2 regions of the Thalassobacillus hwangdonensis genome follow, and region 1 is predicted to be linked to the other one. Evidence: a T-box and tRNA genes for the amino acid it is inferred to sense, from the RefSeq annotation. Region 1 holds a T-box; the other holds one or more tRNA genes.

What was found. A T-box is a leader RNA that pairs with one kind of tRNA and senses whether it is charged. The one in region 1 lies ahead of thrS (threonine--tRNA ligase), so its partner is inferred to be a tRNA-Thr.
Region 2: it has a tRNA-Thr gene. The T-box ahead of thrS (threonine--tRNA ligase) is inferred to sense a tRNA for this amino acid. The anticodon was not compared.

What each region holds. Positions count from the first base shown of each region.
Region 1 covers NZ_JBHTKL010000001.1:1,357,873-1,361,281, forward strand. The annotation lists gene thrS (threonine--tRNA ligase) at 1-1,822, opposite strand, end outside; T-box leader at 1,881-2,098, opposite strand; gene ytxC (sporulation protein YtxC) at 2,161-3,006, opposite strand; gene dnaI (primosomal protein DnaI) at 3,110-3,409, opposite strand, start outside.
Region 2 covers NZ_JBHTKL010000002.1:4,675-8,083, reverse strand. The annotation lists gene ACFQ2J_RS07895 (Spo0E family sporulation regulatory protein-aspartic acid phosphatase) at 1-35, shown strand, start outside; gene rocF (arginase) at 49-951, opposite strand; gene ACFQ2J_RS07885 (HAD hydrolase-like protein) at 1,037-1,261, opposite strand; gene ACFQ2J_RS07880 (hypothetical protein) at 1,254-1,442, opposite strand; tRNA gene ACFQ2J_RS07875 (tRNA-Ala) at 1,582-1,657, opposite strand; tRNA gene ACFQ2J_RS07870 (tRNA-Lys) at 1,665-1,737, opposite strand; tRNA gene ACFQ2J_RS07865 (tRNA-Gln) at 1,743-1,817, opposite strand; tRNA gene ACFQ2J_RS07860 (tRNA-Tyr) at 1,955-2,040, opposite strand; tRNA gene ACFQ2J_RS07855 (tRNA-Thr) at 2,051-2,126, opposite strand; tRNA gene ACFQ2J_RS07850 (tRNA-Val) at 2,304-2,379, opposite strand; tRNA gene ACFQ2J_RS07845 (tRNA-Glu) at 2,386-2,460, opposite strand; gene ACFQ2J_RS07840 (S8 family serine peptidase) at 2,640-3,409, opposite strand, start outside.

The DNA.
Region 1 (3,409 bases):
TATCGCCTACGACAAGCTGGAACGGAACTTTCTGAACTTGTGCTTCACGGATCTTATAGCCGATTTTCTCATCGCGTTCATCAACTTCTACACGAACTCCAGCCATACGCAGCTCATCTTCCAGCTTCTTCGCATATTCAAGGTGCGCTTCTGCCGAAACTGGAATGATTTTCGCCTGTACAGGTGAAAGCCATGTAGGGAAAGCTCCTTTGTATTCTTCGATAAGGAATGCCACAAAGCGTTCCATTGTGGAAACAACTCCCCGGTGGATGACGACTGGGCGGTGATTATTCCCGTCTTCTCCAACATAAGTGAGGTCAAAACGCTCAGGAAGGTGGAAGTCCAGCTGTACAGTGGAAAGTGTTTCATCCTTTCCAAGTGCTGTTTTCACTTGAACGTCAAGCTTCGGACCGTAGAATGCCGCTTCTCCTTCAGCCTCTACATAATCAAGGTCCATGTCTTCCATCGTTTCCTTCAGCATCGCCTGTGCTTTGTTCCACATCTCATCATTATCTACATATTTCTCTTTATCTTCTGGATCACGGTAAGATAAGCGGAAGTAATAATCATTGATGCCGAAGTCTTTGTACACTTCCTGGACGAGACGGACGACGCGGATGAACTCATCCTTCAACTGGTCCGGTCTTGCAAAGATATGAGCATCATTCAATGTCATCGCACGGACTCGCTGCAACCCTGCAAGTGCTCCTGACATTTCGTGACGATGCATCGTACCTAGTTCAGCAATACGCACCGGCAGGTTACGGTAGCTGTGCAGCTGATTCTTATATACCATCATATGGTGCGGGCAGTTCATTGGACGAAGCACTAGATCTTCATTGTCCATTTCCATTACCGGGAACATGTCGTCCTGGTAGTGATCCCAGTGGCCACTTGTCTTATATAGATCAACGCTTCCTAAAACTGGCGTATAAACATGATCGTAACCAAGCTTCTCTTCCATATCGACGATATAGCGTTCAATTGTGCGACGCACTGTTGCACCTTTCGGAAGCCATAATGGAAGACCTTGTCCAACCTTCTGATTGACGGTGAAAATGCCAAGTTCTTTCCCTAGCTTACGGTGGTCACGTTCTTTTGCTTCTTCAAGCAATCGCAAGTGTTCATCAAGGTGTGCTTTCTTTTCGAATGCAGTCCCGTAGATACGCTGAAGCATCTTGTTATTGCTGTCACCACGCCAGTAGGCACCGGAAATACTCAATAACTTGAAAATCTTGATTTTACTTGTCTGCGGAACGTGGATTCCTCGGCAAAGATCGAAGAACTCCCCTTGCTTGTAAATCGTGATCGGCTGACCTTCAGGGATGGCATCAATCAGCTCATCCTTCAGGTCATCCCCAATTTCTTCAAACATACGCTTCGCTTCTTCACGAGAAACTTCCACGCGTTCGATTTCAAGGTTTTCATCTACGATGCGCTTCATCTCTTTTTCGATTTTCGGAAGGTCTTCCGGCGTCAATGACTCATCCATATCGATGTCGTAATAGAAACCGTTCTCGATGACCGGACCGACCCCAAGCTTCACGTTTCCGAAAAGACGCTTGACTGCCTGAGCCATCAAGTGTGCAGTTGAATGACGGAGCACTTCCACCCCTTCAGGATTCTTGTAAGTAACGATCTCAATCGCTCCACCTTGTTCGATAGGACGACGTAGATCATACAGCTCTCCATCTATTTTGATTGCTAATGCCTGCTTTTTCAGACCTGGGGAAATATCGAATGCGACGTCTTCTCCAGTTGTACCATGTGGAAACTCTTTGACATTTCCATCTGGAAAAGTCAGCTTAATCTGATCTGACATAGAAAACTCTCCTTTACCTCTTTAATGAATTAAAAAACGCCCATCCCTCTGCATCATGCAAAGGGACGAGCGTGTTCGTCGTGGTTCCACCCTAATTCCCACAGAAAAAACTGTGGCTCTGAAATCTTTAACGCAGATGTACGTCTTCAGCTACGTTCAGTTCACTGAAGAGGTTCAGAGGTGGTAAACATCCGTACGTGTGCAGGAAGCTTCCAGCCATGGCTTCCTTCTCTGTATCACCGTCTCCGAAGTTCGTGTCCTCGTCTTAACCTTTTGTGATTGAAGTTATATGTACGTATTATAGCGATAGACCACACATAAATCAAGCGAGAAACGAATTAATTCAAACCAGGTGATGTGAACGGAAATTGTTCCTTAGGTTTATACAATGCTTTTTCCTGAAAGATATTGATGATGGTCTGGACCTTGGGATCCGATGGGTCTGTACCATAGATGAATAAACGTTTTGGGGCGTAGATGAGCAGTGGAGAGATCATTCCATCTTCCCTGTCTCCTAAAAACAAGTGGACTGGCTCTTTGTTCATCTGGGCTTCCAGTTCCTCTTTTGCAATTCGTTTACCGTTTTTCTCAAAGAAATAAAAGCTTCTGCGATGCAATACATGCATTTCTTCGACCAATGATTCTTTTTTAGTCATGTACGTCCTCAACGAATCAACCCAACTCTGATAATCTTCCTCACGTTTGAACTCGTCGATCGCACTGCCGATATAATCAAGCAGTAGCATGCGGTGGTGCTTGAAACAGAAGCTCATCATATCATCGAAGGATAGCGCGGCTTTCAATTGAATTCGATCGCGAAGAAACTGCTTGATGGAGGCTTCCAAATCCGGATGCCTCACTCCTAGACGTTTTCGCTGATCACTGTCCCGAAGCCAGTCACATATATCGATGATCCGGTCGACCTCCTCGTTATCCTGATAGTAATAACTGCCCCGGATCAGCTTGTCCAGCCATAATCGGAGCCGATGCTTATGAATGAGCTGAACGAAGATATTCAACAGGAAATCGATTTCCTGGTGCTTCATATCGCTTGCGACAAGTGACACTTCATTCCTGCCTTTCTCATCCCCTCTCCACTGGACCTGATATTTCGCCCCTTCCTGCATGATAAAATCACAAAAAGACACCGTCTCTTGTCTTGATAAAAAAAAGATTCGTATCATATCAGAACCGTTCCCCCTAACAACAATCGATCTACTCTAACTATATGGGGGATTGTATAAAAAAATGCTTATCCAGATCGGAAGTCTGGATAAGCATATAAAGTCAATCCGCATTTCTTCGGTTATGGCTGTATAATGGGACGTCCTTGCTCACTTGTTTGATCCGTTCGATGATCCTTGACGCTTTCACACGTTCGATTTCGCCTCTATTGCTAGTCGCAAAAATTTCCTCGAGCTGCTTCAGATTGTAATTCGAACTGAAAAAGACAGGCAGTCGCTCCATCATCCGGTACTGCAAAATCGATCCGAGGATTTCATCCCTGAACCATGCAGATTGTGACTCTGCTCCAATATCGTCAAGCATCAGGACAGGAGCTTTTTTGAAGGCATCGATTTTAGTACT
Region 2 (3,409 bases), on a different contig from region 1:
CAAAAAATAAAAGCAACTTACCCACATGTGGATAAGTTGCTTCTTTTTTTATTTCAGTTTTTCACCTAACAGTGAGCCCATTAATCCAACAGCCGTATCCGCTGTTTTGTTCTTCTCATCTAGAATCGGGTTCACCTCGACAAACTCAGCTGAAGTGATCATCCCTGATTCCTGCAGCATCTCCATAGCCAGATGGCTTTCACGATAGCTCATACCACCCATGACAGGCGTTCCGACACCTGGGGCATCACTTGGATCCAGTCCATCCAGGTCGAGACTCAGATGAACGCCGTCGGTGCGATCTCTCAGATAATCGACCGTTTCTTTCATGACCTGGGTCATTCCCATACGATCAACCTCATGCATCGTGAATACCTTGATGCCTCTCTCTTTGATCAGTTCGCGTTCCCCTTCATCCAGAGAGCGAGCCCCGACAATCACGATATTCTCGGGTTTCAACTTCGGCTGGTACCCATGGATGTTGACCAGACGCTCATGGCCGATACCAAGACTGACTGCCAGTGGCATACCATGAATGTTACCGGACGGGGAAGTTTCACTGCTGTTCAGGTCTCCGTGTGCATCATACCAGATAACACCAAGATTCTCGTAATGCTTGGATACTCCTGCAAGCGTCCCCATCGCGATACTGTGATCCCCACCAAGAATCAATGGGAAACTGCCCTCACTAACAATTTGATCGACTTTCTCTGCAAGCAGTTCATTTCCTTCCGCTACTTCTTTCAAGTTGCGGAGGTTGTCCTGCATTTGAGGTTCTTTGCGATTCGGACGAGGAATTGCTACATCCCCAAGATCATCTATATCAAGCTTCAACTTTTCTAAACGTTCGATTACACCTGCGTATCGGATTGCGCTTGGTCCCATATCCACACCACGGCGGTTTTGACCAAGGTCCATCGGTACACCAAGAATAGAGATTTTCTTCATCATCATGTCTCCTCCTTTTTCATCTACCTATATTGTAGACGCTTTCAGGAAAATGACTCAACTGGACACGATTCTGTATATATATACGTTATTTGTGCGATAACAGCCAGCTTACTGCATCATTACAATCTTCCGCGACATAATGTAAATAAATGGAATTTAGTTGATTGCGTGCTTTCTTTCCATCTCCGGTCAGTACGAGTATGCTTTTGACTTCTGCACGATGTGCGGCGAGCATATCTTTCTCCCTATCCCCAATGACTACACAATCTTGTGGGGATAACCGGTATTTTGTTAATGCTTCATCAATCATTCCTGTGGATATCCGTAATTCCAGGCTGGTTGGTGAAAGAAAAGAGTTTGATGCCATTTTTTCTGAGGTTATCCAGAGACTTACGCACACCTGGGTATAATTGAAATTCTCCAGGATACTCGATTTGATCGGAACCACCTAGTGTTCCATCCCGATCAAGAAACACTGCCTTGATTGGCATGAACCCATCTCCCCCTTTTATTCGGATTTACCTGCAAGTACGACTTACCTCGTGAGAAACTCATGCCTTCACACGAAAAAAGCTGACATGAACGAATCATGTCAGCTTTCCATTTATGTATGGTATTGGTTTAAGTGAGTGGTGGAGCCTAGCGGGATCGAACCGCTGACCTCCTGCGTGCAAAGCAGGCGCTCTCCCAGCTGAGCTAAGGCCCCAAAAGAGTGAGCCATGGAGGATTCGAACCTCCGACCCTCTGATTAAAAGTCAGATGCTCTACCAACTGAGCTAATGGCTCAAACATGGCTGGGCCACCAGGATTCGAACCTGGGCATGACGAGACCAAAACCCGTTGCCTTACCGCTTGGCTATGGCCCAACAATGATGAAAGGAATATGTTTAATATAACCGATTTTCAAAAAATGAAACATCCATTATATAAAATTTAATATGCCCATAGGACAACAATCGTTTTCTAACTAGAAGCCGTTACATCGAAGTAAGAAAACATAAGATGGTGGAGGGAGTAGGACTCGAACCTACGAACCCGATGGGAGCGGATTTACAGTCCGCCGCGTTTGGCCAACTTCGCTATCCCTCCATAATATGAGTGGTGCCGGCCAGAGGACTTGAACCCCCAACCTACTGATTACAAGTCAGTTGCTCTACCAATTGAGCTAGACCGGCATTATTTGTTAAGATTACAGCAGATTAATTGTATTGTGCTCGTCTCGTTGCAAGTGAACTTGTGCAAAACTTAAAAGTTATACACAATCCAAATTATGACATCACTCGATCAGCATTGTCATAGCAAGGGTCGACATACTTATACACATTTATCCACATATTCAGTAATAGAGCAAATGGTGGAGGATGCAGGGTTCGAACCTGCGACCCCTTGCTTGTAAGGCAAGTGCTCTCCCAGCTGAGCTAATCCTCCAGTTAGTGGTGACCCGTACGGGATTCGAACCCGTGATACCGCCGTGAAAGGGCGGTGTCTTAACCACTTGACCAACGGGCCTTGCTTGTTTTCTTCGACACCCGCTCTGAAAACTGACAAGTATTATTATAACCACACACAAATATGTTTGTAAAGGCATTTTCGACATTTTTTTAATGTTTCTTTCTTTTTTCTATAAAACAGATTATTGATTACATAAGAAAAGCTCCCTGGACTTCAGGGAGCTTCTCCAAAAACCTTTACTCTTCCGTATTGATGAATAATTTACCCTCTGCTGCTTGCTGAGCCATGTTGCCGTAATCATCCATCGTCTTCACATTGATTTCTGCACCTTCCGCTACCAGGTTAGAGGTTGCTGTCCAATAACCTACATAGTGACCAGGTGAGACTTCCATCATTGGAAGATCATTTGCATTCGATAGATTGACCAATGGCATCTTAATGTAGAAGGTTGCATCCAATCCAGGTTCTGAATCGAACTCAATCTTCACGGACTCACCAGCCTGAAGATACGTATCTTCTGCAGGAGTCAGATTTTCGATTGGAGCCGCTTCAAATTTAGCATCGATAGTGATTTTCTTCGTGCGTTTGTTGCCAGCTAAGTCAATGGCACGGACTTTGATTTCATTTTCACCTTCATCCAGAAGGATACGTTTAGAGAACGTACCATCTTCAGATACGGAGGCGCGCTGACCATTGACCATTACACGATCAAGATTTTCGTCCTGTACTTCGCCTTCAACAGTTACAACCTGTTTGTTCGTCCGATCTCCATCTTCAGGAGAGGTGATTTGCAATCCAGGTTTTTGCTGATCAAGCGTAACTGTAACAGGCGCTGAAGGATCAGTAGACCCATTATCAGCATTTGAAACGGCAGTCAATACATTCTCCCCGTCATCAAGTGTGATTTCCAAAGAGAAATGTCCGTCTTCCGTCACTTCTGTGGATCCCACTTCTTCTTCGTTATTATAAACTGTTACTGTCGTGCCTGGTGCAGCTGATCCTTCCA